2 regions of the Vibrio sp. BS-M-Sm-2 genome follow, and region 1 is predicted to be linked to the other one. Evidence: predicted binding sites of a transcription regulator. Region 1 holds the regulator's gene; the other holds the start of a gene.
The links. Region 1 encodes MetJ, which represses methionine synthesis genes. Its sites were predicted from a motif close to TTAGACNTNTANANGTCTAA; they were not measured.

Region 1 (10,999 bases):
CTGAACCATCTAGGTCAGCACGCGGGTCTGGTTCAGTCAGGCCTTGTTGCCATGCTAAGTCGACTAACTCGCTGAACGGCACCGTGCCATCAAACTGCTGGAACAACCAAGACAGCGTGCCAGAGAAAATACCCGACAGCGCAATGATGTCATCGCCACTTTCACGTAGGTCACGTACCGTGTGGTTAATCGGTAAGCCTGCACCCACTGTCGCGTTGTACAACCAATGACGGCTGATCTTAGCGAAAGCATCTTGTACTTGATGGTAATACTCACTCGATGCAGAACCAGCCACCTTGTTCGCCGAGATCAGGTGGATACCTTGTTGTGCAATTTGCAGGTACTTTGCTGCAAGCACAGGGCTTGCGGTGACATCGAGTACCACAGCTTCATCGTAACCCTGAATAGACCCCAAACGCTCTAACCAGTCGTTACCATTGTTGGCAATCGCTTCATCATCAAAACGCTTGCTCACCGAGGTCGCATCAATGCCTTGATCGTCGAACCAATAAGTTTGGCTATCAACTACCGCAACCAACTCAAAGTTCATTCCACGACGCTTTTCAAGTTCCGCTTTTTGCTCTGCAAACAGGCTTAACCAGCTTGAACCAATATTGCCCTTGCCACATAAAGCAATCGCAACACGCTTCTGCGCTTGGAATAGTTGAGAGTGAATACCTTTCACTAGGCTTGATGTTTCACTCTTACGAATCACAGCCACTAAGCTCAAGCCAGAGTTCGCTTCCGAGATGAACTCAACTGGCGAGCTCTTAAGCTGCTGGTAGAAACCGTAACAATGGTTCGGGTTCTTAGTCACGCCAGCACCCACGGCAGCAATCAAAGAGAAACCCTCTTTTAGCTTAATCTCAGCTTCAATCGCATGGTCTTGTAGATATTCTAATGCACCACCAGCGATCTCTTCCGTATAGGCAAGACGCAAGCAGTGTTGATCCGGTTCAAGCTCATAAGCCAGCGGCTCCAGTTGAGCGCGTTTAAGCCCTTCAAGCACTTCACTCTCTAGACGATCGAAATCATGGCCGTGACCAAAGGTCAGCTGCACGATAAGAACTTCATCCAGAGAAGTAATGATTTTGGCGCCACGCCCCGATGCCAGTACACGCTCTATCTGTGTAGAGCCCGCCTCCGGCTGATAGCTGCAGCGTAAGCTGAGATCCATAGCACTTTGAGCCACAGGCTGTAGCGTTCGACTGTGAAGCACTGGAGCCGCTAAACGAGCTAATTCACTGGCCTCATCAAGACGAAGCAGAGGTAGTAAGCACGCATCCGATACCAAACGAGGGTCTGCGCTGTAAACGCCCGCTACATCACTCCAAATTGTTACGCGTTCAACCTCAGCCAAAGCACCAATTACAGTTGCTGAGTAATCCGAACCGTTACGGCCGAGTAGAACCGTTTCACCCTCAGTATTTTGAGCCATAAAGCCAGTAATAACGACACGGCAATGGGCATGCTGCGCCAAAGCTTCTTTAATCAGAGGATAAGAACGTGCGCGGTCAACTTCAGGTTGAGCACCTACTTCTGCACGCAAAAAGGCACGAGCATCTTGAGCAACCGCTTGTAAATCATGTTGGCACAACAAAGCGGCTAACAGACGTGAAGACCAAACCTCACCGTGTCCTAGCACTTGTGCTTTTTGCGCTTCGCTTAGAGGAGCCGTTAACTCACCCAAAGCGGTAAATTCTTGCTGAATAGTGGCCGTTAGCTGAGCCGCAGACTCACCTTCAAGCAGCGCTTCAATCAGCTCAAGTTGGAACTGACGAAGTGCTTGCAAACATTCGTGAGCGATACGACCATCTTTATCGAGCGCTTCAACAAACTCAATCAAGCGGTTAGTTGTTTTACCCGCTGCCGACACCACGACCAAGTCAGTGGCTGATGAGTATTCTCTAAGAATGTTGACCACGCGCTGGTAACACTCAGGATTCGCTAAGCTGCTACCACCAAATTTATGTAGCTGGCGAAAGGTTGCCATTATTAACCCTCCCCTTCAGCAATAAAGCCTTGTGTCTTTTCAAACGCTTGCTTGAGGTCATCAATCAAGTCTTCTGCATCTTCAAGACCAACAGAAAGACGCAGTAACTGTTGAGAAACACCCGCTTCTGCCAGCGCTTCTTCGCCCATTGCACGGTGAGTCATCGAAGCAGGGTGACAAATCAAGCTTTCCACACCACCCAGCGATTCCGCCAAAGAGAACAGCTCTAACTTATCAACAAAGTATTTAAGCGCCTCGAATGAGCCCGCAAACTCAAAGCTCAGCATTGAACCAAAGCCAGACTGCTGCTTCTTCGCGATATCATGACCCGGATGTTCAGGAAGGCTTGGTGGTAAATCGTGCCGACGAGCTCTTGCTGCTGCAGAGACGCCAGAATTTCACGTGAGCTTTCTTCGTGAACTCGCATACGCGCACCTAGCGTACGAATACCACGTAGAGTCATGTAGCTATCAAATGGTGTGCCGGTCGCACCAATACAGTTGCCCCACCATGCTAGCTCTTCAGCGTGCTCTTCAGTTTTCGTGACGACAACGCCACCAATAACGTCCGAGTGTCCGTTGATGTACTTGGTGGTTGAGTGGATAACAAAATCCGCACCCAGTTCTAAAGGCTTTTGGAACACTGGAGTCAAAAACGTGTTATCGACAGCAACCAGAGCACCAACCTCTTTCGCTTTACGGCAAGTTTCTGCAATATCAACCACACGAACCAAAGGATTCGATGGTGTTTCAATTAAGATCAACTTTGGCTTAAGCGCGATCGCCGCATCCAGCGCCGCTTGATCCGATTGATCAACGAACAGAACTTTAAAGTCACCTTTGAGTGAGCGAGTGTTAAACAGACGGTAAGTACCGCCGTAGCAGTCGTGTGGTGCGATAATAAGATCATCGCCGCCTAGGAAAGCAGAAACCCATAAGTTAAGCGCCGAGGTACCACAATTAGTGACAACCGCGCCTTTACCCGATTCAAGCTCAAACAGTGCCGTTTCTAATAAACCGCGATTTGGGTTACCAGAACGGGTGTAATCGTACTTTGGCACTTCACCAAAAGCGGGAAACCCATAGTTAGTCGAAAGATAAATAGGTGGGACAACGGCATGGTGTTGCGTGTCTGACTCGATACCAGTACGTACTGCGATGGTTGCTGGCTTCCGGCTGCTCATAGGTGCTTCCTTACAAGTTTTGCGTCTGAGAATCACAGCTGCTTGTCGGCATTTTGCGGCTGTGTTAGATATATGTTATTCACTTTACTTTCATAAACGTGAGACGTCAACACTTCTAGACGTCCATATGTCTTTGCTTATGGCGGTAAATCCCGCTAAAATCACCACTATTAATTTATTCTAACAACTAAAGTGATGAAGGTACGCAATGGCCGACTGGAATGGTGAATACATAAGCCCATATGCTGAGCATGGAAAGAAAAGCGAACAAGTAAAGAAGATTACAGTTTCTATCCCTCTAAAAGTGTTAAAGGTTCTAACTGACGAGCGTACTCGCCGCCAGATTAACAACCTACGCCATGCAACAAACAGTGAGCTACTGTGCGAAGCCTTTCTACATGCGTACACAGGCCAACCACTACCAACGGATGAAGACCTTCGTAAAGACCGTCCTGACGATATCCCTGCTGAAGTGAAAAAGCTGATGACAGAAATGGGCATCGAGTTCGAAGCGTTTGACGAAGAATAAAAACAACTCAGTCACTGCCTTCATTATTGATTCGCTCTAGCTGAACCCTATTTATCACACCGCGCATTGTTTTTTATGACTGCGCTGTGAATGATAGACATAAAAAAACCGACTCCAGATGAGTCGGTTTTTTATTATTCTTTTCGTCTCGATAACGAAACGACGATACCAGAAGATTATGTCATCCAGTCTCTATGCCATATGCTTCTATGCCATGTAGTTAGCAGGCATCTCGATACGAGCTACGCCAGATTCAACAGCCGCTTCTGCTACTGCTTTTGCTACGCGAGGAAGTAGACGTGGGTCCATTGGCTTAGGAATGATGTAACCCTTACCGAACTCCAGTGCAGTCTCGCCCGCAGCTGCTAGTACTTCAGCTGGAACTTCTTCTTTCGCCAGTTCACGAATCGCTTTAACCGCCGCTAGCTTCATTTCGTCATTGATTTCGCTCGCACGCACGTCTAGTGCACCACGGAAAATGAATGGGAAACAAAGTACGTTGTTTACTTGGTTAGGGTAATCACTGCGGCCTGTACCCATGATAAGGTCAGAACGAACTTCGTGAGCAAGCTCTGGCTTGATCTCTGGATCTGGGTTTGAACATGCAAACACAACTGGCTTATCAGCCATCAGCGTTAGAGCTTCTGCTGGAAGCAGGTTAGGACCCGATACACCCAAGAACAGGTCAGCGCCTTCGATAACATCTTCAAGCGTACGCTTGTCGGTATTGTTTGCGAACAGCTCTTTGTATTCGTTTAGGTCATCACGACGAGTGTGGATCACACCTTTACGGTCAAGCATGTAGATTTTTTCACGCTGAGCGCCACACTTAATCAGTAGTTCCATACAAGCAACCGCAGCTGCGCCAGCACCTAAACAAACGATCTTACACTCTTCAAGTTTCTTACCTTGAAGTTCGATCGCGTTCAGCATACCCGCTGCTGTCACAATCGCAGTACCGTGTTGGTCATCGTGGAATACCGGAACATCACAACGTTCAATCAGGCGACGTTCAATCTCAAAACAGTCTGGTGCTTTGATGTCTTCCAGGTTAATACCGCCGAATGTATCTGCGATATTCGCAACCGTATCAACGAACTCATCGATTGTGCGGTGTTTTACTTCAATATCGATAGAATCTAAACCAGCAAAACGCTTAAACAGGAGCGCTTTACCTTCCATAACAGGTTTAGAAGCAATAGGACCAAGGTTACCTAGGCCAAGAATCGCTGTACCGTTAGAGATAACTGCAACCATGTTGCCTTTACCTGTGTACTTATAAACGTTATCGACGTTCTGTGCGATCTCGCGAACAGGCTCGGCTACGCCTGGGCTGTATGCAAGTGCTAGGTCTTCTGCAGAGTTTGCAGGCTTCGTCAGTTCTACGGCAATTTTGCCAGGAATTGGGAACTCATGGTAATCAAGAGCTTGCTGACGGAATTGTTCTTGAGGCGATAACGATTTTTCAGATGATAACGCTTGAGAGGATTGAGCTTGGCTGCTGTCTTCAGACATAGGTGTAGGTTCCTAGGGTATTATTATTTGGGGGATCTTGTTCATGTTAATGGATGTACTTCAAAGTTCCTAGGTGGTTGAAGCCTCTGTCTCATTAAAAAACGAGATTTCACTACTAATAAGACCAGTGAGCAGTTGAAATTACTGTCGCTTGTTGAACTTTCGAGCTGAATTTGGTGAAGAGAGGTACGCAAGGAATTGCCCTGCAATAGAAAGGTAGGCACCTTATCGTTAGGCGGGATTGAAGCTTGAATGAAAGTCACTGCTTTCTCAAATTACAGGCAACAAAAAAGGACACCGAAGTGTCCTTTTTCATGTCTAAATAGCGAGAATTACTTCTTGCTAGAAAGAGCACCGAAACGCTTGTTGAAGCGATCAACACGGCCGCCAGTATCTACGATACGTTGCTTACCAGTGTAGAACGGGTGACATTTGTCACATACGTCTAGGTGGATTGATTCTTTTGCTAGCGTTGAGTTGAACTCAAATGTGTTGCCGCAAGAACAAGTTGCAGAAACTGCTTTGTATTCTGGGTGGATTCCAGCTTTCATGGGATAACCTCAAGTAGGCCGTGTCGCTATACGATTCTAAGCCGCACACCACACGTAGTTTAAAAAAGAAATAAAGACACCGCATCGACACAAAAGAGTGATGAAGCCATACCTTTAAGGCGCAGTATAGTAATGAATCTAAAAGGCAGGATCAACTGATTTGATACATTTTTCACCAATTCTCTCTTTATTTCCTTTATCGCCCTGAGATTTCGAGCTGTCGTTGTCTGTATACGTTAACTCGCCGCCTTCATCCAAACTGCTTCTCGAATTTAACCGCCTTATCCTTTAGACTGTTCGCTCTCGTCAACTCAGATAAAGCCGTCCCTTTATGCGTCCAATGATTGCCCGCGTGGCACTGCCTGTTCCACTCGACAAGCAGTTCGATTACAAGATTCCTAGCCATCTATTTCCGATTATTGGTGGACGAGTCTCTGTGCCTTTTGGACGACAAACCTTAACCGGTATTGTAACGGCTCTGGTTAACGAATCTGAATTCGAGCTAGACAAGCTCAAACCCATTAAAGCCCTATTAGACAATCAGCCTGTTTGGCCGGAATCTGTCTATTCACTGTTAATGTGGTGCAGTCAATTTTATCAGTACCCTCTTGGCGAGACCTTTGCTAACGCCCTTCCGAGCGCTCTAAGAAAAGGCAAAGCCGCCGACTTCGCAACGCTGGTTGAGTGGCAGTTAACGCCATCAGGCAAAGACCAACTGATGCAAGGTTTTGGTCGCGCAGTCAAACAAGCCAAAGTGATGCACATGCTTGAGCACGGCCCCGTACCCCATCAAGAGTTCATTGATGAAGAAGTTGGCAGCGCCGTACTCAAGACACTAGAAGAGAAAGGCTGGATTGAATCGGTAGAGAAAAAGCCGAAGCGTCAGGCGTGGCCAGTTGATCTTGAAAACGACCAAGACAAACCTAAGCTCAATGCTGAACAAGCCATCGCGATTGCGACCGTAAATAGCCAAACCGACTTTGGTTGTTTCCTGTTAGAAGGCGTTACTGGCTCAGGTAAGACCGAGGTTTACCTGAATATGATTAAGCCGATTCTCGATCAAGGTAAACAAGCGTTAGTACTCGTGCCTGAGATTGGCCTCACCCCTCAAACGATTAACCGCTTTAAGCGACGCTTTAATGTGCCTGTTGAGGTTATCCACTCAGGTTTAAACGATTCTGAGCGACTGAATGCTTGGTTATCGGCGCGTGATAAAATAGCGGGCATCGTGATTGGTACCCGTTCGGCTCTGTTCACGCCGTTTGCGGATCTGGGCATTATCATTGTCGATGAAGAACACGACGCGTCTTATAAACAACAAGATAGCCTGCGCTACCACGCTCGAGATGTGGCGATCATGCGTGCTCATAAAGCACAGATTCCAATAGTGTTAGGCTCGGCGACTCCGGCCTTTGAAACACTGCACAACGCTCAGATTGGTAAATACAGTTATCTCACCCTTACTTCACGTGCGGGTGTCGCACTGCCGACCACCAATAAGGTATTGGATGTTAAAGGAGAATATCTAGAAAGTGGCTTGTCTGCGTCGTTGATTGCAGAGATGCAAAGACACCTCAAAGCAGGTAACCAAGTGATGCTGTTCCTCAATCGCCGCGGGTTTTCTCCGGCATTGATGTGTCACGATTGTGGTTGGACAGCCGAGTGTAAGCGCTGTGATGCGTACTATACCTACCATCAATACAGTAATGAAATGCGCTGCCACCATTGTGGCTCGCAACAGCATATCGTGCACAATTGCCAAGGTTGTGGGTCTGCGAACTTAGTGACTGTGGGTGTCGGTACCGAGCAGTTAGAGGCTCAGCTTGGCCAACTATTCCCTGAATACAAAACCATTCGTATTGACCGTGACAGCACCCGCAGGAAAGGCAGCTTAGAAAGCGCACTAGAGTCGATTCGTAAGGGGGAATACCAAATTCTTATCGGTACGCAGATGCTTGCTAAGGGCCACCATTTCCCTGATGTGACACTCGTGGCGTTATTGGATGTCGATGGCTCTTTATACAGCAGTGACTTCCGAGCCTCTGAGCGTCTTGCTCAGCTTTTTATTCAAGTGGCTGGTCGTGCAGGTCGTGCTAGTAAGCCAGGTGAGGTGATCTTACAAACGCACCACCCAGAACACGGGTTGCTGCAGGCGCTACTACATAAAGATTATAACCACTTTGCTCAAACGGCCTTGGCAGAGCGTAAACAGGCTATGTTGCCACCTTATACCTTTATGACGCTGTTTAGAGCAGAAGCGAACGACACGCGCTTGGTGGAAGAGTTCTTACGTCAAGTTCGTCACACATTGGAATCGCATCCACTGTTTGATCAATATTGCATGGTGTTAGGGCCAACCCCGGCCCCGTTAGCAAAACGAGCGGGCAAATCTCGCTGGCAGTTAATCTTACAAACTCAGACGCGCTCGTTAATGCAGAAGCTATTAATGAGTGCCAAGCCGGCCATCAATATGTTACCTGCTGCGAAAAAAGTCCGTTGGTCACTCGATATTGAGCCGCAAGATTTGAGCTAAACCCACTTGGGTTAAAACTAATGATAAGTTTGTTCACAAATATTTCATATTTATCGTGAGCAACTTCACACTAGTCATGTGATTTTTGTTAATCTAGCCGTAACTTTACACGGACTAAACGAATAAAATATTGCAATAAAAAAAGTGTTAGCAACACTTTCATAATATCTATTCGATTACATTTATTATTCATGCCTTAGATACTTAGGCAGCAAAGGAACTTAAAAGAGGGTTTAATTTATGGCGACAATGAAGGATGTTGCCCAGCTAGCAGGCGTCTCAACAGCCACAGTATCACGTGCATTGATGAACCCTGAGAAAGTCTCAGTTTCAACTCGTAAACGAGTGGAAACAGCAGTACTTGAAGCTGGATACTCACCCAATACATTAGCTCGAAACTTACGTCGCAACGAATCAAAAACCATCATCACAATCGTTCCTGATATCTGTGACCCTTATTTCGCCGAGATCATTCGTGGTATCGAAGATGCCGCAGTAGAAAATGACTACCTTGTCTTACTGGGTGATAGCGGCCAACAAAAGAAGCGTGAGTCTTCGTTTGTTAACTTAGTTTTCACCAAACAAGCTGACGGCATGCTGTTACTTGGCACTGACCATCCATTTGATGTCAGTAAGTCTGAACAAAAGAACTTACCACCAATGGTGATGGCGTGTGAGTTTGCCCCTGAGCTTGAACTTCCTACCGTACACATCGATAACCTGACCTCGGCATTTGAAGCGGTTAACTACCTAGCTCAGTTAGGTCATAAACGTATTGCTCAAATCTCAGGCCCAGTATCAGCAACACTTTGTAAGTTCCGTCAACAAGGCTACCAACAAGCGCTACGCCGTGCTGGAGTCTCAATGAATCCAGCCTACAGTACCGTCGGTGATTTTACCTTTGAAGCGGGTGCTCAAGCAGTTCGTCAATTGCTAGCACTACCTGAGCAACCAACCGCTATCTTCTGTCACAACGATGCGATGGCCATTGGCGCTATTCAAGAAGCGAAGAAGCTAGGCTTACGCGTTCCTCAAGACCTATCGATTGTCGGCTTCGATGACATCCAATTTGCTCAATACTGCGATCCACCGCTCACCACCATCTCTCAACCTCGTTATGAGATTGGACGCCAAGCGATGTTGATGATGCTTGATCTACTGAAAGGCAACGATGTGCAAGCAGGTTCGCGTCTACTTGAAGCTAAATTAGTGGTTCGAGGCAGTACAGCACCACCTCGAATGTAACCCTCAAAAATACCCTTACAAATCTGCGGCACATTTTGATGTGCCGCTTCCATTTCTACACTATTATCCTCGCGCAATCTGGATTACCATGAGGGCAGAATCAGCAACTATTGAATTGTCTTGTGGCTAATAGAGATTATGTAAAGCGCGGTCGTGGTACGAAAAAGCCGACCAAGAAACAAGCCCCTCGCCGTAAACCTTGGCGCAGTGGTCTTTTGGCGATCCTCCTTGCCGGTGGTTTTGGTTACGGACTTTACCTATTGAGTAATGATCCTGAGCCGCCAGCACCAACACCTGTGGCTACCAAACCAAAACCTAAGCCAAAACCAGCGAAAGTGATTCCACCGCCTCCCGAAGAGAAGTGGGACTACGTTGAAACGCTGCCAAGCCGCGAAATTGAAGTAAAAGCCAAAGAACAACAGATCTCTAAGATCCCTTACGTGATGCAGTGTGGCGCTTACAAAACGTCAGCACAGGCAGAAACGCGCAAGTTAGATATTGCGTTCCAAGGTATCTCGAGTGAAATCCGTAAAAAAGACGGCAGTAGCTGGTACCGTGTGGTTCTAGGGCCATACAAATTGAAGCGTGACGCAGAACGCGATCGCCATAAGCTGCAACGAGCAAAAATCGAACCTTGTGCTATTTGGAAAGACACCGAGTAGTTTTGAGTTCAGCGTCAGTCTCTGTCTTAGTAAAAGCCAAAACCAAACACCGAAAACCTCCCATTGTGGAGGTTTTCTTTTATCCCCCTCCCCTTTAGCCAAATTTCCTTACAACTTCCACCGATAAGTTGCACGACATCACTCCCCCTTCCTTGAATTATCCGAGCACCATCCTCATATACTTTTTATACCCAAAGATAAGAAATATTAAGAGGCCCTACTCGTGACTACCATTGTATCTGTACGTCGTAATAATAAAGTCGTCATCGCGGGTGATGGACAAGTATCTCTAGGCAATACTGTAATGAAGGGCAATGCCCGTAAAGTACGTCGCCTATACAACAACAAAGTACTGGCAGGTTTTGCTGGCGGTACCGCTGATGCTTTCACGCTATTCGAAAAATTTGAAAGCAAGCTGCAAATGCACCAAGGCCACCTGACCAAAGCTGCCGTTGAGCTAGCGAAGGATTGGCGTAGCGACCGTGCTCTACGTAAGTTAGAAGCACTGTTAGCAGTAGCGGATGAGACCGCTTCACTGATCATCACAGGTAACGGTGACGTAGTTCAACCTGAGAACGATCTGATTGCGATCGGTTCAGGCGGTAACTTTGCTCAAGCAGCAGCTACTGCACTATTAGAAAATACTGATTTAGATGCGCGTGAAATCGCAGAGAAGTCGCTGAACATTGCAGGCGATATCTGTGTCTTCACCAACCATCACCACACTATTGAAGAACTAGAAAGCACCGTTGAGCTGCCAAAGCCAGAGTAACGACCGCTTCCATCAA
Region 2 (10,999 bases), 630 kb from region 1:
CACTCAGATGCGAAAGCGTGGGGAGCAAACAGGATTAGATACCCTGGTAGTCCACGCCGTAAACGATGTCTACTTGGAGGTTGTGGCCTTGAGCCGTGGCTTTCGGAGCTAACGCGTTAAGTAGACCGCCTGGGGAGTACGGTCGCAAGATTAAAACTCAAATGAATTGACGGGGGCCCGCACAAGCGGTGGAGCATGTGGTTTAATTCGATGCAACGCGAAGAACCTTACCTACTCTTGACATCCAGAGAAACCAGCGGAGACGCAGGTGTGCCTTCGGGAACTCTGAGACAGGTGCTGCATGGCTGTCGTCAGCTCGTGTTGTGAAATGTTGGGTTAAGTCCCGCAACGAGCGCAACCCTTATCCTTGTTTGCCAGCGAGTAATGTCGGGAACTCCAGGGAGACTGCCGGTGATAAACCGGAGGAAGGTGGGGACGACGTCAAGTCATCATGGCCCTTACGAGTAGGGCTACACACGTGCTACAATGGCGCATACAGAGGGCAGCAAGCTAGCGATAGTGAGCGAATCCCAAAAAGTGCGTCGTAGTCCGGATTGGAGTCTGCAACTCGACTCCATGAAGTCGGAATCGCTAGTAATCGTAGATCAGAATGCTACGGTGAATACGTTCCCGGGCCTTGTACACACCGCCCGTCACACCATGGGAGTGGGCTGCAAAAGAAGTGGGTAGTTTAACCTTTCGGGGAGGACGCTCACCACTTTGTGGTTCATGACTGGGGTGAAGTCGTAACAAGGTAGCCCTAGGGGAACCTGGGGCTGGATCACCTCCTTATACGAAGATATTCACGATAAGTGTCCACACAGATTGATTAGGTTTAGAAAAGTTAAGAGACGATATTGGGTCTGTAGCTCAGCTGGTTAGAGCGCTCGCCTGATAAGCGGGAGGTCGGTGGTTCAAGTCCACTCAGACCCACCAATATCGACCTAGATGGGGCTATAGCTCAGCTGGGAGAGCGCCTGCCTTGCACGCAGGAGGTCTGCGGTTCGATCCCGCATAGCTCCACCATCTTTAAGTATTCTCTTAAGAGAGTCTTTAAAAATGGTTCAATTTATTGAATCAAGCTCTTTAACAATTTGGAAAGCTGACTGATTGATTACTTACGAGTAATTCAATCAAATTTAAAAGTTCTCAATGTTTACCTTTATGGTAAACACAACAAACACATTCAAGTGTCTTGTATTCGATTCAAACTTGTTTGAATCACATTGAGTCCGGCAAACAGTTATCAAGAATTAACCCTTCTTGATGACAACCAAAAACCTTGGTTAGTTGCCATACGCTAAGACCCTTTCGGGTTGTATGGTTAAGTGACTAAGCGTACACGGTGGATGCCTTGGCAGTCAGAGGCGATGAAAGGCGTAATAACTTGCGATAAGCCCAGATTAGGTAGTAATAACCTTTTGAGTCTGGGATTCCTGAATGGGGAAACCCACTTACATAAGTAAGTATCCTGTTGTGAATACATAGCAACAGGAGGCAAACCGGGGGAACTGAAACATCTAAGTACCCCGAGGAAGAGAAATCAACCGAGATTCCGAAAGTAGCGGCGAGCGAAATTGGATTAGCCCTTAAGCTTTTAATGAGACAGATGAAGGCTCTGGAAAGTGCCGCAGTAAAGGGTGATAGCCCCGTAATCGACATCTCATCATCAGTGAAAACGAGTAGGGCGGGACACGTGATATCCTGTCTGAATATGGGGGGACCATCCTCCAAGGCTAAATACTACTGACTGACCGATAGTGAACCAGTACCGTGAGGGAAAGGCGAAAAGAACCCCTGTGAGGGGAGTGAAATAGAACCTGAAACCGTGTACGTACAAGCAGTAGGAGCACCTTCGTGGTGTGACTGCGTACCTTTTGTATAATGGGTCAGCGACTTAATTTTAGTAGCAAGGTTAACCGTTTAGGGGAGCCGTAGGGAAACCGAGTCTTAACTGGGCGTACAGTTGCTAGGATTAGACCCGAAACCAGGTGATCTAGCCATGGGCAGGTTGAAGGTTGAGTAACATCAACTGGAGGACCGAACCGACTAATGTTGAAAAATTAGCGGATGACTTGTGGCTAGGGGTGAAAGGCCAATCAAACCTGGAGATAGCTGGTTCTCCCCGAAAGCTATTTAGGTAGCGCCTCGGACGAATACTACTGGGGGTAGAGCACTGTTAAGGCTAGGGGGTCATCCCGACTTACCAACCCTTTGCAAACTCCGAATACCAGTAAGTACTATCCGGGAGACACACGGCGGGTGCTAACGTCCGTCGTGGAGAGGGAAACAACCCAGACCGCCAGCTAAGGTCCCAAAGTATAGCTAAGTGGGAAACGATGTGGGAAGGCTCAGACAGCCAGGATGTTGGCTTAGAAGCAGCCATCATTTAAAGAAAGCGTAATAGCTCACTGGTCGAGTCGGCCTGCGCGGAAGATGTAACGGGGCTAAGCTATACACCGAAGCTGCGGCTACGTACCTTAGGGTGCGTGGGGTAGGGGAGCGTTCTGTAAGCCGTTGAAGGTGGTCTGTAAGGGCTGCTGGAGGTATCAGAAGTGCGAATGCTGACATGAGTAACGATAAAGGGAGTGAAAAACTCCCTCGCCGGAAGACCAAGGGTTCCTGTCCAACGTTAATCGGGGCAGGGTAAGTCGACTCCTAAGGCGAGGCCGAAAGGCGTAGTCGATGGGAAACAGGTTAATATTCCTGTACTTCTTACAATTGCGATGGGGGGACGGAGAAGGCTAGGTGGGCCTGGCGACGGTTGTCCAGGTTCAAGTACGTAGGCGGGTGGTTTAGGTAAATCCGGACCGCTACTAACGCTGAGATACGATGTCGAGCTACTACGGTAGTGAAGTCATTGATGCCATGCTTCCAGGAAAAGCCTCTAAGCTTCAGATTGTAAGGAATCGTACCCCAAACCGACACAGGTGGTCGGGTAGAGAATACCAAGGCGCTTGAGAGAACTCGGGTGAAGGAACTAGGCAAAATGGTACCGTAACTTCGGGAGAAGGTACGCTCTTATCAGTGAAGTCCCTTGCGGATGGAGCAGACGAGAGTCGCAGATACCAGGTGGCTGCAACTGTTTATTAAAAACACAGCACTGTGCAAAATCGTAAGATGACGTATACGGTGTGACGCCTGCCCGGTGCCGGAAGGTTAATTGATGGGGTTAGACTTCGGTCGAAGCTCTTGATCGAAGCCCCGGTAAACGGCGGCCGTAACTATAACGGTCCTAAGGTAGCGAAATTCCTTGTCGGGTAAGTTCCGACCTGCACGAATGGCGTAATGATGGCCACGCTGTCTCCACCCGAGACTCAGTGAAATTGAAATCGCTGTGAAGATGCAGTGTACCCGCGGCTAGACGGAAAGACCCCGTGAACCTTTACTACAGCTTGGCACTGAACATTGAACCTACATGTGTAGGATAGGTGGGAGACTTTGAAACCGCGTCGCTAGATGTGGTGGAGTCGTCCTTGAAATACCACCCTTGTAGTTTTGATGTTCTAACGTTGGTCCCTGAATCGGGATTACGGACAGTGCCTGGTGGGTAGTTTGACTGGGGCGGTCTCCTCCCAAAGAGTAACGGAGGAGCACGAAGGTGGGCTAAACACGGTTGGACATCGTGTGGTTAGTGCAATGGCATAAGCCCGCTTGACTGCGAGAATGACAATTCGAGCAGGTGCGAAAGCAGGTCATAGTGATCCGGTGGTTCTGAATGGAAGGGCCATCGCTCAACGGATAAAAGGTACTCCGGGGATAACAGGCTGATACCGCCCAAGAGTTCATATCGACGGCGGTGTTTGGCACCTCGATGTCGGCTCATCACATCCTGGGGCTGAAGTCGGTCCCAAGGGTATGGCTGTTCGCCATTTAAAGTGGTACGCGAGCTGGGTTTAGAACGTCGTGAGACAGTTCGGTCCCTATCTGCCGTGGGCGTTGGAAAATTGAAAGGGGCTGCTCCTAGTACGAGAGGACCGGAGTGGACGAACCTCTGGTGTTCGGGTTGTCATGCCAATGGCATTGCCCGGTAGCTAAGTTCGGAATCGATAACCGCTGAAAGCATCTAAGCGGGAAGCGAGCCTTGAGATGAGTTTTCCCTGACGCTATAAGCGTCCTAAAGGGTTGTCGTAGACTACGACGTTGATAGGCAGGGTGTGTAAGTGCTGCGAGGCATTGAGCTAACCTGTACTAATTGCCCGTGAGGCTTAACCATACAACACCCAAGGGGTTTTGTGGACTCAAAGACAGACCTTGAATGAGTTTGAAGAGATAGACTTTTAAATACAGTTTTCCGAATTTTAAAATTTGCTTGGCGACCATAGCATTGTGGACCCACCTGATTCCATGCCGAACTCAGAAGTGAAACACAATAGCGCCGATGGTAGTGTGGGGCTTCCCCATGTGAGAGTAGGACATCGCCAGGCTTTAAATTTGAACACTTGTCAGCGACGACAAGTCTTCCACTGCGGAGTGGTAGTTCAGTTGGTTAGAATACCGGCCTGTCACGCCGGGGGTCGCGGGTTCGAGTCCCGTCCACTCCGCCACTTATTCGATAACCTCGCCTAGTGCGAGGTTTTTTCGAATCTGAAGTAATGAAAGTTTTAGGGGTGTAGCTCCAATTGGCAGAGCAGCGGATTCCAAATCCGCGTGTTGGGAGTTCGAATCTCTCCACCCCTGCCATATACTAAAGCCTCAGCAGAAATGCTGAGGCTTTTTTACATCTGTTGCTTCTACGAAGCAATGTTGGGAGTTGGATCGCCAGCCCGGTCGAATCTCGGAGTGCCGGCTTATTCGAACCCTGCTATATTTAAGACTCTAGACTGAGCGTCCCTGCAGGAATGCTAGAGCCTTTATTAGAGGTAACGCGGGAAGCACCAAGTACTCCTTTAGCTATCTCTATCTACTCAACACTCATTTTGCTCTGTAATTCTGCTAGTTAATAACTAACGCTATTCTAGCGAGACATTGAGTCCCGTTATTTGTGTTTCAAGGTGCAAGGTGAAGCCGTTCGATTGATACTTATATAATCTTGGAAGTGGTTTATTGGGTAGACTAGCGAGGGCGCAGAATAACGAGTTCTCTGTATGACTTGAGCTCCTGAAAGAGTTCTGGCCAAACTTAGTCCTCCCCCACATTAAGGTTTTTGTTTACTCAAATACTAGCAGTATCAAATATCGATATAAGCTCTATGTTCCACGTATACTCTTCAGCGAGGGAATTGGTGAGTTTGACTTTCATTACGTATAAAAAAGGCCACCTAAAGTAGACGGCCTTGGTTGATCATCTAGATGTTAATCTAGCTCTTTCTCTGCTTGTTTTGCTTTCTCTATCATAGGAGTGATTGTTGAGCCTTGAATCAGAATAGAGAACACAACAACAGCATATGTCATGACAAGGATTATCTCTTTAACATCTATTGCCTTGTCTTCAATTACCCAGATACCTGAAGGGATTGAAAGTGCCATGGCTAGTGCTAAACCACCGCGTAAACCACCCCAAGTTAGAATCTTAATCGACCACGGGTTGTAAGTTCTAAAACGTTTAAATCCAATGTAAGACAAGAAAACACTTAAGTAGCGAGCACTCAATACAAGGGGGACTGCGAACGCCATTAAGATCCAGTCTTCTTGGTGGAATTTGAATAGCAGCATCGACATACCAATTAACAAGAATAATACGCCGTTTAAGAATTCATCTATCAATTCCCAGAAATGATCTAGGTGATCTTCACTCTCTTTTGAGAATCCGATAAAGCGAGTCCAGTTACCAATCATGATACCTGATACCACCATCGCTAATGGACCTGATACATGTAGAACTTCAGCAAACGCATAACCAGCAGTTGGGATGCCGATGGTTAATAGCAACTCCATCGAGTGGTCATCGGTATTGCTGATTAGGTAATGGAATACAAGACCTAAAACAAAACCGTAGACGATGCCGCCAATTGCCTCTTGAACGAATAGCATGGTCACACTACCGACGGTTGGCGCTTCTGTGCCGAATGCGATAGTAAATAGGGTTACGAAGATCACTAAGCCAAAACCATCGTTGAATAGAGATTCTCCTTCGATTTGAGTAGAGATTCTTCTGGGCGCATCGAGCTTCTTTACTATTGCTAAAACGGCAATTGGATCGGTTGGAGAGATTAACGAGCCAAAGAGTAGGCAGTAAATCAGATCAAATTGAATGCCGATGACCTGACAGAACCCGTACAGTACAAAACCGATAAAGAAGGTTGAAAACAGCGTAGCACCTAACGCGAGTACAGTTATTTCCCACTTTTGGTCTTTTAGGTTTGGTAACTTAATCCCTAAACCACCGGCAAAGAGTAAGAACCCCAATATTCCCTTAAGTAGGAAATCTTCAAAGTTGATACTGGCAACGGTTTCTGAGGCGATGTCAGCCAGTTGGAACCAATTGTTTTGTCCCGCAATGATAATCAATAGAGATAACATCATTGAGCCAGCTGTGATGGCGATGGTTGTCTGCATTTTACCAATTTTTGTATTCACGAAAGCAATAAGCATGGCTGCAGCGGACAAGAAGCATAAGGTGTAATAGACCGACATTGGGATTCCAACATGTAACAAAGTATGAATATGAATTTTCGTTGTCTCATGCTCAAATAGCAAACATTTTTTTGTCATGAGTCGGTAATCAATTTCCTTTTTTAGACGTCTAGACTCCTTTTTAATGTGTGATAGGATGGAGGGATAATTAAAGGAATGAGGTTGTACCGTGGGAAGTAATGTAAGGCAAAAGATTGACGCTCTGTTGAAGCAACGAATTTTACTGATTGATGGTGGTATGGGTACCATGATTCAGGATTATAAATTGGAAGAGCAAGACTATCGTGGTGAACGCTTTGCTGATTGGCACAGTGACTTAAAAGGCAACAATGACCTTTTAGTTCTTACGCAGCCTAAGCTTATCAAAGATATCCATTCAGAATACTTGGAAGCTGGGGCAGACATCCTCGAAACCAATACCTTTAACGCTACAACTATCGCTATGGCCGACTATGATATGGAAAGCCTTAGTGACGAAATTAATTTTGCTGCTGCCAAGCTTGCTCGTGAAGCGGCTGATGAGTGGACAGCAAAGACTCCAGACAAGCCTCGCTTTGTTGCGGGTGTGTTAGGCCCAACCAACCGAACTTGTTCTATCTCGCCTGATGTAAATGATCCAGGGTACCGTAATGTTAGCTTTGACGAATTGGTTGAAGCCTATTCTGAATCGACCCGTGCGCTTATTAAGGGTGGCTCAGATCTTATTCTTATCGAGACTATCTTCGATACGTTGAACGCGAAAGCGTGTGCTTTTGCCGTTGAATCTGTTTTTGAAGAAGTGGGTATTATTCTTCCAGTGATGATCTCCGGTACCATCACTGATGCATCAGGTCGTACGCTTTCAGGGCAGACAACAGAAGCATTCTATAATGCCCTTCGTCATGTTAAACCTATCTCATTTGGACTGAATTGTGCTCTAGGCCCTGACGAACTGCGTGAGTATGTTGGTGAGATGTCTCGCATCTCAGAATGCAATGTTTCGGCTCACCCTAACGCGGGGTTACCTAACGCATTTGGTGAGTATGACCTTTCTCCTGAAGATATGGCCGAACACGTTAAAGAATGGGCTGAAAGTGGTTTCTTGAACCTAATTGGTGGTTGTTGTGGTACTACTCCAGAGCATATCCGCCAAATGGCTGAGGCTGTTGAAGGTGTAACGCCGCGTCAATTGCCAGACTTACCGGTTTCTTGTCGCCTTTCGGGGCTAGAGCCTCTGACGATTGCTAAAGAATCTTTATTCGTGAATGTGGGTGAGCGTACCAATGTGACGGGCTCAGCTCGCTTTAAGCGCCTGATTAAAGAAGAGCTTTACGACGAAGCCTTGAGTGTTGCTCGAGAGCAAGTTGAGAACGGTGCTCAAATTATCGATATCAACATGGATGAAGGGATGCTAGACGCTGAAGCGTGTATGGTTAAATTCCTTAATTTATGTGCCTCTGAACCAGAAATTTCAAAAGTACCAGTAATGGTCGATTCTTCAAAATGGGAAGTTATCGAAGCTGGCCTGAAATGTATTCAGGGTAAAGGTATAGTCAACTCTATCTCTCTAAAAGAAGGCAAAGAGAAATTTGTCGAGCAAGCCAAGTTAGTTCGTCGCTATGGTGCTGCCGTTATTGTGATGGCTTTTGATGAAGTTGGTCAGGCTGATACTCGAGAGCGTAAAGTTGAGATCTGTACCAATGCCTACAACATTCTTGTGGATGAAGTTGGCTTCCCTCCTGAAGACATTATTTTTGATCCGAACATTTTCGCAGTAGCTACTGGTATTGATGAACATAACAACTATGCGGTTGATTTCATTGAAGCAGTGGGAGACATCAAACGCGATCTCCCTCATGCGATGATCTCTGGTGGCGTATCTAACGTGTCGTTCTCATTCCGCGGCAATAACTACGTCCGTGAGGCAATCCACGCAGTATTCCTATATCACTGTTTTAAAAATGGTATGGATATGGGCATTGTAAATGCTGGTCAACTGGAGATTTACGATAATGTTCCTGAAGACCTGCGTGATGCTGTTGAAGATGTAGTACTAAACCGCCGTGATGATTCGACGGAACGTTTGCTTGATATGGCAACTGAGTACCTAGAGCGAGCAGTAGGTAAAGTTGAAGATAAGTCAGCTCTAGAATGGCGTACTTGGCCTGTAGAGAAGCGCTTAGAGCACTCTTTGGTTAAAGGTATTACAGACTTTATAGTTGAAGACACTGAAGAAGCTCGTGTTAATGCCTCTCGTCCTATTGAGGTGATTGAAGGTCCTCTAATGGACGGCATGAACGTTGTTGGTGACCTATTTGGTGAAGGTAAGATGTTCTTACCACAGGTAGTTAAGTCTGCGCGTGTAATGAAGCAGGCTGTTGCGCACTTAGAACCGTTCATCAATGCATCCAAAGAAGTGGGTGCGACTAACGGTAAGATTCTGTTAGCGACCGTTAAAGGCGACGTACACGATATCGGTAAGAATATCGTTGGTGTGGTTTTGCAGTGTAATAACTACGAAATTATCGACTTAGGTGTGATGGTTTCTTGTGAAAAGATTCTTAAGGTCGCGAAAGAAGAGAACGTCGACATTATCGGCTTATCTGGTTTGATCACACCATCTCTTGATGAAATGGTGCACGTTGCCAAAGAGATGGAAAGACAAGGCTTTAAGCTTCCTCTTTTGATTGGTGGTGCAACCACATCTAAAGCTCACACTGCTGTTAAGATTGAACAGAATTACTCAGAGCCAGTGGTTTATGTAAACAACGCCTCTCGTGCTGTGGGTGTATGTACGTCACTGCTTTCTGATGAATTGAAACCTGCTTTCGTTGAGAAGTTGGATATCGATTATGATCGCGTTCGTGATCAACATAATCGTAAGAAGCCTCGCACTAAGCCTGTGACACTTGAAAAAGCTCGTGCTAATAAAGTGGCTATTGATTGGGATGCTTATACACCACCGGCACCGGCTAAGCCGGGAGTGCACATTTTCAAAGATTTTGATGTGGCTACTTTGCGTCAGTACATCGATTGGACGCCATTCTTCATGACGTGGTCTTTAGTTGGTAAGTACCCTGCGATTCTTGAGCATGAAGAAGTGGGCGAAGAAGCGCAACGTTTATTCAAAGACGCTAACGATCTGTTAGACCGTGTGGAGAAAGATAAACTACTTGAAGCTCGCGGTATGTGTGCCATGTTCCCAGCGAACAGTGTTGGTGATGATATTGAGGTGTATACCGATGAATCTCGCACCGAAGTCCTAAAGGTTCTACACAACCTTCGTCAACAGACAGAGAAACCAAAAGGCTTTAACTATTGCCTGTCAGATTACATTGCTCCAAAAGAAAGTGGTAAAGCGGACTGGATTGGTGGCTTTGCGGTAACGGGTGGTATTGGTGAGCGTGAGCTGGCTGATGAATACAAAGCGAAAGGCGATGATTACAATGCAATCATGATTCAAGCGGTTGCTGATCGATTGGCTGAAGCGTTCGCGGAGTACCTGCATAAAGAAGTGAGAAAGGATATTTGGGGTTACTCGCCAGATGAAGACTTATCGAACGATGATTTGATTCGTGAGAAATACCAAGGTATTCGCCCTGCTCCAGGTTACCCTGCTTGCCCAGAGCATACCGAGAAAGGTACGTTGTGGGAGTTAATGAATGTTGAGAAAGCGATTGATATGTCCTTAACGTCGAGCTATGCGATGTGGCCTGGTGCTTCTGTATCTGGTATGTACTTCTCACACCCTGATGCTCGATACTTTGCTATTGCACAGATTCAACAGGATCAAGTGGATAGCTATGCCGATCGTAAAGGATGGGATATGTTAGAAGCTGAGAAGTGGTTAGGTCCAAACATTAACTAGTTTGAATCTATGACGGGCTTTGATTCGTAAAGTAAAAAGAGAAAGGGTTGCTTAATAGCAACCCTTTTTGTATTTGTGATTTGGTTAATTCAAACCAACCTATTAAACGCTTTCTTATTCAAATAGCTCTTGATGCAGTTTTTGAATTGCCAGTTTAGATACAGGTTCATCTAATAAGAAACATAGGTTGTGTGGGCTTGCTCCGTAACAAATCATACGTAGGTTGAAATCTTCTAGAGTGCCGAAGACCTGCTTTGCATAGCCTTTGCTTTCACTCATGTTGTTACCAATAAGAGCAACAAGGCATAGGTCGTGTTCAATATCTACAGAACACAGATCCTCAAGCTCAATGCGAGCGGCTTCTGGCAACTGAGGAGCACCACCTGATGTATCTGTTTGATCGAGAGTGAGTGAGACACTGATCTCTGAGGTAGTGATAAGATCGACAGAGATCTTATGCTTAGCGAGGATCTCGAACACTTTTGCGAGGAAGCCATAAGCATGGAACATATTGGCGCTGCGTAGCGTAACCATGGTTTGGTTGCAGCGTAGGGCAAGCGCTCTGAACAGAGGGGAG

Region 2: a site for MetJ is predicted at 6,677-6,696, ahead of metH (methionine synthase). Genes of this name have one in related genera too.

What each region holds. Positions count from the first base shown of each region.
Region 1 covers NZ_CP167894.1:2,188,009-2,199,007, reverse strand. Annotated here, with positions in the region: gene AB8613_RS09980 (bifunctional aspartate kinase/homoserine dehydrogenase II) at 1-1,993, opposite strand, end outside; partial or broken gene AB8613_RS09975 (O-succinylhomoserine (thiol)-lyase) at 1,996-3,176, opposite strand; gene metJ (met regulon transcriptional regulator MetJ) at 3,385-3,705, shown strand; gene AB8613_RS09965 (malic enzyme-like NAD(P)-binding protein) at 3,913-5,220, opposite strand; gene rpmE (50S ribosomal protein L31) at 5,553-5,771, opposite strand; gene priA (primosomal protein N') at 6,103-8,304, shown strand; gene cytR (DNA-binding transcriptional regulator CytR) at 8,545-9,549, shown strand; gene ftsN (cell division protein FtsN) at 9,672-10,211, shown strand; gene hslV (ATP-dependent protease subunit HslV) at 10,435-10,983, shown strand.
Region 2 covers NZ_CP167894.1:1,555,814-1,566,812, reverse strand. Annotated here, with positions in the region: rRNA gene AB8613_RS06970 (16S ribosomal RNA) at 1-792, shown strand, start outside; tRNA gene AB8613_RS06965 (tRNA-Ile) at 860-936, shown strand; tRNA gene AB8613_RS06960 (tRNA-Ala) at 951-1,026, shown strand; rRNA gene AB8613_RS06955 (23S ribosomal RNA) at 1,323-4,216, shown strand; rRNA gene rrf (5S ribosomal RNA) at 4,312-4,427, shown strand; tRNA gene AB8613_RS06945 (tRNA-Asp) at 4,471-4,547, shown strand; tRNA gene AB8613_RS06940 (tRNA-Trp) at 4,607-4,683, shown strand; gene AB8613_RS06935 (sodium:proton antiporter) at 5,295-6,575, opposite strand; gene metH (methionine synthase) at 6,745-10,422, shown strand; gene lysC (lysine-sensitive aspartokinase 3) at 10,537-10,999, opposite strand, start outside.